Regions from separate parts of the Streptomyces sp. NPDC017246 genome, predicted to be linked through region 3. Evidence: riboswitches for the same ligand, from Rfam matches in the RefSeq annotation. Region 3 holds a riboswitch; each other region holds the start of a gene.
The links. A riboswitch is a leader RNA that binds a small molecule or an ion and turns the genes downstream of it on or off. The one in region 3 is predicted to bind cobalamin.
Positions count from the first base shown of each region.

Region 1: it holds a riboswitch for cobalamin, as region 3 does, so the genes downstream of both, ACH4MY_RS34085 (ribonucleoside-diphosphate reductase subunit alpha) here and ACH4MY_RS33465 (energy-coupling factor ABC transporter permease) in region 3, are expected to answer to the same signal.
Region 2: it holds a riboswitch for cobalamin, as region 3 does, so the genes downstream of both, metE (5-methyltetrahydropteroyltriglutamate--homocysteine S-methyltransferase) here and ACH4MY_RS33465 (energy-coupling factor ABC transporter permease) in region 3, are expected to answer to the same signal.
Region 4: it holds a riboswitch for cobalamin, as region 3 does, so the genes downstream of both, cobN (cobaltochelatase subunit CobN) here and ACH4MY_RS33465 (energy-coupling factor ABC transporter permease) in region 3, are expected to answer to the same signal.

Region 1 covers NZ_JBIRMW010000021.1:4,778-6,968, reverse strand. Annotated here, with positions in the region: gene ACH4MY_RS34085 (ribonucleoside-diphosphate reductase subunit alpha) at 1-1,412, opposite strand, end outside; cobalamin riboswitch at 1,545-1,694, opposite strand; gene ACH4MY_RS34080 (GNAT family N-acetyltransferase) at 1,732-2,191, opposite strand, start outside.
Region 2 covers NZ_JBIRMW010000001.1:943,941-946,131, forward strand. Annotated here, with positions in the region: gene ACH4MY_RS04300 (TetR/AcrR family transcriptional regulator) at 143-721, opposite strand; cobalamin riboswitch at 913-1,139, shown strand; gene metE (5-methyltetrahydropteroyltriglutamate--homocysteine S-methyltransferase) at 1,303-2,191, shown strand, end outside.
Region 3 covers NZ_JBIRMW010000020.1:2,926-5,116, forward strand. Annotated here, with positions in the region: gene dhaL (dihydroxyacetone kinase subunit DhaL) at 1-196, shown strand, start outside; gene ACH4MY_RS33460 (PTS-dependent dihydroxyacetone kinase phosphotransferase subunit DhaM) at 193-600, shown strand; cobalamin riboswitch at 666-873, shown strand; gene ACH4MY_RS33465 (energy-coupling factor ABC transporter permease) at 902-1,600, shown strand; partial or broken gene ACH4MY_RS33470 (energy-coupling factor ABC transporter substrate-binding protein) at 1,597-1,912, shown strand.
Region 4 covers NZ_JBIRMW010000002.1:472,306-474,496, reverse strand. Annotated here, with positions in the region: gene cobN (cobaltochelatase subunit CobN) at 1-830, opposite strand, end outside; cobalamin riboswitch at 871-1,019, opposite strand; gene ACH4MY_RS06885 (cobalamin biosynthesis protein CobG) at 1,098-2,191, shown strand, end outside.

The DNA.
Region 1 (2,191 bases), on a different contig from region 3:
CGCTCCCAGTCGATGTCGCCACCGACGACGAACGAACCCAGGTTGACCGAGCCGAGGTTGCAGACGGCCGTCTCGCCGTCGTTCGTGACCTCGATGATCTCGGTGCACAGATTCGAGGAGTGGACGACCGTGCCGGGCTCGGCGGTCTGGTTGGCCGTCCGGTTCGAGGCGTCCTTGAAGGTCATCCAGCCGTTGCCGGTCTGGGCCAGGGTCCGCATCATCCGGCCGTACAGGTCGCGGGCCGGCATCGTCTTGCGGGCCAGGCCCGCGGCCTCCGCCTTGTGGTAGGCGGCGTCGAACTCCGCGCCGTACAGGTCGACGAGCTCGGGCACGTCCGCCGGGGAGAAGAGCGACCAGTCGGCGTCGGCGTTGACGCGGCGCATGAACTCGTCGGGGATCCAGTGCGCCAGGTTCAGGTTGTGCGTACGGCGCTGGTCCTCGCCCGTGTTGTCGCGGAGTTCGAGGAACTCCTCGATGTCCGCGTGCCAGGTCTCCAGGTAGACGGCGGCGGCACCCTTGCGGCGGCCGCCCTGGTTCACGGCGGCGACGGAGGCGTCGAGCGTCTTCAGGAACGGCACGATGCCGTTGGAGTGGCCGTTGGTGCCGCGGATCAGCGAACCGCGGGCGCGGATGCGGGAGTAGGAGAGGCCGATGCCGCCCGCGTGCTTCGAGAGGCGCGCCACCTGGTGGTAGCGGTCGTAGATGGAGTCCAGCTCGTCCTGGGGGGAGTCCAGGAGGTAGCAGGAGGACATCTGCGGGTGGCGGGTGCCGGAGTTGAAGAGCGTGGGGGAGGACGGCAGGTAGTCGAGCCGGCTCATCAGGCCGTACAGCGCGGCGACCTCGTCGAGCGCGCGGACGCTGTCGTCCTCGGCGAGACCGCAGGCCACGCGGAGCATGAAGTGCTGCGGGGTCTCGATCACCTTGCGGGTGATCGGGTGGCGCAGCAGGTAGCGCGAGTAGAGGGTGCGCAGGCCGAAGTAGCCGAAGCGGTCGTCGGCGGCCGCGTCGACGGTCGCGTCCAGCCGGTCCGCGTGCAGCGCCACGAACTCGGCGGTGCGGTCGGCGATCAGGCCCTCGCGGTGACCCACGGCGACGGAGGCGGAGAAGGAGAACGAGCCCTGCCCGGCCGCCTCGTCGGCGATGGTGATCGTCAGGAGCCGGGCGGCGAGCCGGGAGTACGCCGGGTCGTCGGCGATGAGACCCGCGGCCGCCTCGGTGGCCAGTTCGCGCAGCTCCGCCTCGTCCGCCACGGCGCTGCGGCCGCGGAGCGCGGCGGCGGCGACCTTGCCGGGGTCGGTGTCGGGGAGATCGGCGGTGAGGTCGGTCAGGGTCCGCAGCAGTACGGTCCCGGGGCCGTCGCTCTCGACCGCGGAAGCCTCGGCGGAAGCCGGATCGGCGGGCGCGATGGTCACGTGGGGGCTCTCCCTCGCTCGGCGCGGGGCCGCGGCGGGGGAAGGCGGGCAGACGGGCGTCCACAACACCGGACGCGACGCTTCCACCGGCCCACTCCGCGAGGCCCGGACGTCATTGGCACCCGGAACGGACGGACCGGGTGCGCCGTCGGCAGGTCCTCGGACTCACGTCGTACGAATTCGTCGTATCCGTACGAAGCACACCGTTGCGGGACAGTTCCGGATTCGCGCCGGATTCCCCTGCGTCGACAGCGAGGACGAGCATACATGTGGGGGGCGCCGTGTGCGGCACCCCCCACATGTTGTGTCGTCCCCCGGCTCAGAACTCCAAGGCGTAGGTGCGCAGGCGGTGGTCGGGAATCGGCTCCCAGTCCCGGTCCGGGGTCCGGACGAAGCCCAGGCGGTCGTATATCCGGTGCGCGGAGACCATCGAGGCGTCCGTGGAGAGCACGATGCGCCGGCACCCCGGCAGGGCCCTCGCCCGCTCGATACAGGCCCGTACGAGGGCCTCTCCGACGCCCCGCCCGCGGGCCTCCCGGGAGACCGCGAGCATCCGGAACTCGGCCTCGCCCTCGACCGCGATGTCCGCCCACGGGGTGCTGCCGGTGGCGAAGGTCACGCCGCCGAGGAGCCGCCCGTCGCCGTCCTCGGCGACGAGCACCTCGCTCTCGCGCGCCCGCCGTGCGGTGTCCCGGAGCACGTTCAGATACGAGTCCTCGGCCCCGTACTTCAGCAGCCCGTCGTTCAGATAGGTCCCCGCGGTGAGCTCACCGAGCGTC
Region 2 (2,191 bases), on a different contig from region 3:
GGACCGGCGGGCATCCCTGGCGGGCCGAGCGGGTGAGCGCCGCTTCCTCTTCTCCCCTCGGGAACCCGGGCCGCCCCGCGGCCCGGACCGCCCCGCACAACGCCGCCCCGGCCGTCGCCGCCCCGCCGGGCGGTGACCGCCGTCAGCCCCGGCGCCGCGCGTCCGAGGCGTAGGTCTCCAGATACGCGGTCACGACGCGGCGGGCCTCGTCGATCGTGGCGTCGTCACCGTCCGGCGAGCGCCGGAACGCGACGTCGAAGAGCCGGTTGCCGATCTCGAAGGCGAGCTCCAGGACCAGCGGCGGTACGTCGGCGGGGACGAGGCCGCGTTCCACGAGGAGGTGCCGGAGGCGCTCGGCCTGCGCTTCGTCGAACGCGCGGACCAGCTCGACGAGCGGCTCGCCGCGCCCCTTGAACCACAGCTCGACGCAGCCGGGGTGGCGACGGAAGTAGCCGAGCAGCGGGTTGATGACGGCGTCGGCCGTGTCACTCAGCGTCTGCGGTCCCGAGGCCTCCAGCTCGGCGCCGACGAGGGCGTCGACCTCGTTCATATGGCCTTGCAGCAGCTCGGCGTCGACCTGGTGCCGGTCGGAGAAGTAGTGGTAGACGGAGGCGACGGGGATCCCGGCCCGCTCTCCGATCGCCTTGAGCGTGGCGGCCTCGTAGCCCTGCTCGACGAGCAGGACCTCCGCGGTGTCGAGGATGGCCCGTCTGCGCTCCACGCCCCGGCGCTGCACCACGGCCGGGCGAGCGGGAGTCCGGGTTGCCGGTGTTTTCTCGAACACGATTCGAAATCGTATCAGTGACATACCCGGCCTTCCTCCGCGACGAAGGTCGACAGCGGACTCGTGGAAACGGCGGGCGGCGGCCGGCGACAAGTCGATCTTCCCAGCGGCGGCCGTGACCGCTGCCGTAGCCTGGGCGTGCAGCTGGTTCGCCCCGTCCGCCAGGCGGGATGCGTCGTAAGAGGGAACCCGGTGGGAATCCGGGACTGCCCCGCAGCGGTGAGCGGGAACGACCGCCGTCATACGCACTGGATCCGGGAAGGGTCCGGGAAGCGACGGCCACTAGGTGTCCGCCGGTGGAATCCGGAGGGCGTGCCCGCGAGTCCGAAGACCTGCCCGTTGCCCGCACGCGGACGATTCCGCGCGCGGACATCCCGGTGACCTCGAGGGCGGGTCGGCGTACACACCAGTCGGACGACCGCGCCGTAGCGCGCCCGGTCGGCCGTCCGGTCGTCGCCCCTTCGCGCTCTCGTCCCGTCTCCGGGATCTCAGGGATTCATCTCGCGAAGGAGATCTCCGTGACCACGAAGTCCACGGCCCCGGCCGCACGGGCCACCGTGTACGGCCACCCCCGCCAGGGCGGTGACCGGGAGCTGAAGAAGGCGATCGAGGGCTACTGGAAGGGCCGCGTCACCGCAGGCGCCCTGCGCTCCACGGCCGCCGAACTGCGCGCCGCGAACTGGCGGCGGCTCGCCGAGGCCGGCATCCGTGAAGTGCCCACCGGCGACTTCTCGCTCTACGACCACGTCCTCGACACCACCGTCATGGTCGGCGCGATCCCCGAGCGCCACCGGGAGGCCGTCGCCGCGGATCCGCTCGACGGCTACTTCGCGATGGCGCGCGGCACTCAGGACGTGGCGCCGCTGGAGATGACGAAGTGGTTCGACACCAACTACCACTATCTGGTGGCGGAGTTGGGGCCGGACACGGTGTTCGCCGCCGATTCCTCCCAGCGGGTCGACGAGCTGCGGGAAGCCCTCGCGCTCGGCCTCGCGGCCCGGCCCGTCCTCGTCGGCCCCGTCACCTACCTGCTGTTGTCCAAGCCGGCGCCCGGAGTCGCCGCCGATTTCGATCCCCTGACGCTGCTCGACCGGCTGCTCCCGGTGTACGCGGAGGTCCTCGCCGACCTCCGTGCCGCGGGGGCCGCATGGGTCCAGCTCGACGAACCCGCCCTGGTCCAGGACCGGACCCCGGCCGAACTCGACGCCGCCGCCCGCACCTATCGCGATCTCGGCGCGCTCACCGACCGCCCGAAGCTGCTCGTCGCCTCCTACTTCGACCGGCTCGGCGACGCCCTGCCCGTCCTGGCCAAGGCACCGGTCGACGGGCTCGCCCTCGACTTCACCGGCCGGGCCGCGGCCAATCTCGACGGACTCGCCGCCGTCGGCGGCCTGCCGGGCAAGCGTC
Region 3 (2,191 bases):
CGGGGCGGCCCGCGCGGCCGCCGAGGAGGGCGCCCTCGCGACCGTACCCCTACGGGCCCGCAAGGGCAGGGCCAGTTATCTGGGTGAGCGGTCGATGGGGCACCAGGACCCGGGGGCGACCTCCTCCGCGCTGTTGTTCGCCGCGCTGGACGAGACCGCGCTCGCCGAGAACGGGCGTACCGGGGAGGCGTCATGAGCGGGTCACCCGTCGGGATCGTGCTCGTCTCGCACAGCGCCGCCGTCGCCGCGGCCGTGGCCGAGCTGGCCCAGGGGCTCGCCGGAGGCGGCGACCTGGCGCCGATCCTCCCGGCGGGCGGAACCCCGGACGGCGGCCTGGGGACGAGTTCCGAGTTGATCTGCGAGGCGGCGAAGGGCGTCGACCGGGGCGCCGGCGTGGCGATCCTGGTCGACCTGGGCAGCGCCGTGCTCACCGTGAAGGCCTTGCTCGCCGAGGGCGACGAACTGCCCGCCGGGTCTCGCCTGGTGGACGCCCCGTTCGTCGAGGGCGCGGTCGCCGCCCTGGTCACGGCGAGCGCGGGCGGCGACCTCGACGCCGTGTCGGCGGCGGCCTCGGAGGCGTACGCCTACCGCAAGGAGTGACTGCGCGCAGTGAGCGAGAGGCCGCACCGGGTGGCGACCGTGTTGTGATCCAGCAGGTCAACGCACTAATGTCGCAGGGCCTTGGTGTACGGGAAACCGGTGAAGTACCGGTGCGGCCCTCGCCACTGTGATCGGGAGGTCCGGCTCCACCCCCGCGGGAAATACCCACGGGGAAGCCACTGGACCACGACGGGAGACCCTCGTGGTGTGGGAAGGCGGAGTCCGGGCGCATGACCGTCAGCCAGGAGACCGGCCAGGGTGCGTTGTCCATCCACGAGGTGCTGGAGAGGGTCTCCCAACCATGCATATAGCCGAGGGGTATCTGCCCCCTGTGCACGCCGCCGCCTGGGGCGTCGCGTCCGCGCCGTTCGTCGTCCACGGGGTCCGCGCGCTGACCCGCGAGGTGCGGTCGAATCCTGAGTCCACCCTGCTGCTCGGTGCCTCCGGCGCCTTCACGTTCGTCCTGTCGGCACTCAAATTGCCTTCCGTGACAGGCAGTTGCTCGCATCCGACCGGGACGGGGCTGGGCGCGATCCTGTTCCGGCCCCCCATCATGGCGGTCCTGGGCACGATCACCCTTCTCTTCCAGGCCCTGCTGCTCGCCCACGGCGGGCTGACCACGCTCGGCGCGAACGCCTTCTCGATGGCGATCGTCGGGCCCTGGGCGGGCTACGGCGCGTACCGGCTGCTCCGCCGGTTCGGTGCGCCGCTGATGGTCGCCGTCTTCTTCGGCGCCTTCGTCGCCGACCTGTCCACGTACTGCGTGACCAGCGTTCAGCTCGCTCTCGCCTTCCCGGACCCGGGGAGCGGCATTCCCGGCGCGCTCGCCAAGTTCGGCGGGATCTTCGCCGTGACGCAGATTCCGCTGGCGGTCAGCGAGGGACTGCTCACCGTGCTCGTGATGCGGCTGCTCACCCAGTCGAGCAAGGGCGAACTGACCCGGCTCGGCGTCCTCGCCGGGCGCACGACGGAGCGACGCGAGGAGGCGGCCGCGCGATGAGCCGGAACGCGAAGATCAACACCCTGTTGCTGCTCGTCGTCGCCGCGCTCGCGGTACTGCCGCTCGCGCTCGGGCTCGGGGACCACAAGGAGGAACCGTTCACCGGGTCGGACGCGGAGGCGGAGACCGCCATCACCGAGCTCCAGCCGGACTACGAACCGTGGTTCAGCCCCCTCTACGAGCCCCCGTCCGGTGAGATCGAGTCCGCGCTCTTCGCCCTCCAGGCGGCCATCGGCGCCGGGGTGCTCGCGTACTACTTCGGCCTGCGGCGCGGGCGCCGGCAGGGGGCGGCCCGGGCGGAGACGGAGAGGTCCGAGACCGCCGGATCGGAGACGGCTGAGGCGGAGACGGCTGGGGTGGAAACGGCTGGATCGGCGAGGGCTGGGGCGGAAACGGCCAGTTCGGACGTGGCCGCGTCGGAGACGGACGGGGCTGCCGGGACGGCCGCCGGGGCGAAGACCGCGGCGGTGGACAGGGGCGACGCGGGGGCCACGGCCGACGCCAGTACCGGTGCCGGGGCCGCGGCCGACGCCAGTACCGGGGCTGGGGCCGGTGCCGGATCCCCCCGGGCCGCGTCGTCCGTCGACGGCC
Region 4 (2,191 bases), on a different contig from region 3:
GGCACCGCGACCTGGCTGGCGGCGTCCAGCGGGGAGAGGCCCTCGTCGTTCTCCTCCCAGGCGGCGCGCGAGCCGGTCAGGCAGAGCGCCTGGAGGATGGGCACGTCGAGCGCGGCGAGCGCACCCGCGTCCCAGGCCTCCTCGTCGCCGCCGGCCTGCGCCTCCGCGGGCTTGGTGCCGCCCGCGGCGAGGACGGTGGTGACGATCGCGTCGGCGGTACGGAGCCGGTCGAGCAGCTCCGGTTCGGGGGCGCGCAGGGATGCCACGTACAGCGGGAGCGCCTGCGCGCCGGTGTCCTCGATCGCCGAGCAGAGGGTGTCGACGAAGCCGGTGTTCCCGCTCATGTGGTGGGCGCGGTAGTAGAGCACGGCGACGGTCGGGCCGGTGGTCGTGCGGGCGGTGCGCTCCAGCGGGCCCCAGGTGGGGGCGGCGGCCGGGGACTCGAAGCCGTGGCCGGTGAGCAGCACGGTGTCGGAGAGGAAGCGGGCGAGCTGCTCCAGGTTCCCGGGGCCGCCGTGCGCGAGGTAGGCGTGCGCCTCGGTGGCGACGCCGACGGGGACGGTGGACGCCTCCATCAGCTGTGCGTCGGGGGCCTGTTCGCCGCTGAGGACGACCACCGGCTTGCCGGCGGCGCGGACCGCGTCGAGGCCCTCCTCCCAGGAACGGAGGCCGCCGAGGAGGCGGACGACGACGAGCTCGGCGTCGGCCAGCAGGCCGGTCAGCTCGGTGAGGGGGAGACGGGCGGGGTTGGCGAAGCGGTACTCCACCGGGCCGCCGGCCGCGCGGGCGCTGAGCAGGTCGGTGTCGGAGTGCGACAGCAGCAGAAGCATGGCGAGCGCAGGCCTTCCTCGGGGTTGTCCGCGCCCCGGGTGGTCGTGTGGATTGGCGGGAGTTCCTGACTCACCCGTTCCGGTTCGTGCCGAGGCACGTCCGGTACGGGCTCACAGTGGCGGGACCGCGCCGGATTCTCACCGGGCTTCCTCCCCGGGGTCCTGGGACCCCATGCCGTCTGCATAGTAGATCGTGCGGTCGGCGGGCCGGGAGGAGCCGGGGAGTCGGCCGGATCACACCCGGTGGTCGGCCGGTTCCCCGTCGGTATGCTCGCCGCCATGCCGCCCACCCCGCCCCCGACGCCCGAACCGGGTGAACCTCGCATACGGGACCGCGGCGACGCGTGCCCCGGGGCGCTGCGCCTGCACTCCGCCGACGACGGCCACCTCGCCCGACTCCGCCTGCCCGGAGGACGCTTGACGTCTCGTCAGGTCGAGACCCTGGCGCACGCCGCGGAGACCCTGGGCGACGGACGGCTCAGCATCACCTCGCGCGGCAACGCCGAGCTGCGCGGCCTCGCCGAGAGCTGCGGGGCCGAGCTGGCGGCGCTCCTCGACGAGGCGGGCCTGCTGCCCTCCCCCACCCACGAACGCGTCCGCAACATCGTCGCCTCCCCGGCCTCCGGGCTCGACGGACTCGGCGCCGCCGACGTGCAGTTGTGGGCCCGCGAGCTGGACACCCACCTGCGCTCCGCGCCCTGGGCGGCGGCGCTTTCCGGCCGATTCCTCTTCGTCCTCGACGACGGACGCGGTGATGTCGCCGGGCTCGGCGGGGATGTGACCTTGGTCGCAGTGGGCGGGGGAGAGGCCGAACTGCACGTCGGCGGCCGGGCCGTCCGGCTCGCGGGCTCCGACGCTCCCGGCGCGGCCCTGGCGGTCGCGGGCGGGTTCCTGACCACGGCGCGGAAGGCCGGAACCGGGGCCTGGCGGGTCCGGGAACTCCCGGAGGGGTACGCGGTGGACGTGGCGGAGTCGGGAGTGACGGCGGTGCCCGTACCCGCACCGGAACTCCCCCAGGGCCCTCCCCTCTCCCCCGGCGTCCTCGGGCCCGCCGCCCTCTCCGTCCTCGCCCCGCTCGGCCGTCTCACCACCGCCCAGCTCCGGGCGCTGCTCCCCGCCGACGAGGTCCGGCTCACGCCCTGGCGCGGGGTCGTCGTGGCCGGAGCCGGCGCCGACCGGCTGCCCGCGCTCGACGCGGCCGGACTCGTCACCCGCCCCGACTCCCCCTGGGCCGGTGTCACCGCCTGCACCGGGCGGCCCGGCTGTGCCAAGTCCCTCGCCGACGTCCGCGCCGACGCCGCCCCCGGAGACAACGCGCGCAGAGGGGCGCCCGGCCTCCCCGTGCACTTCTCCGGGTGCGA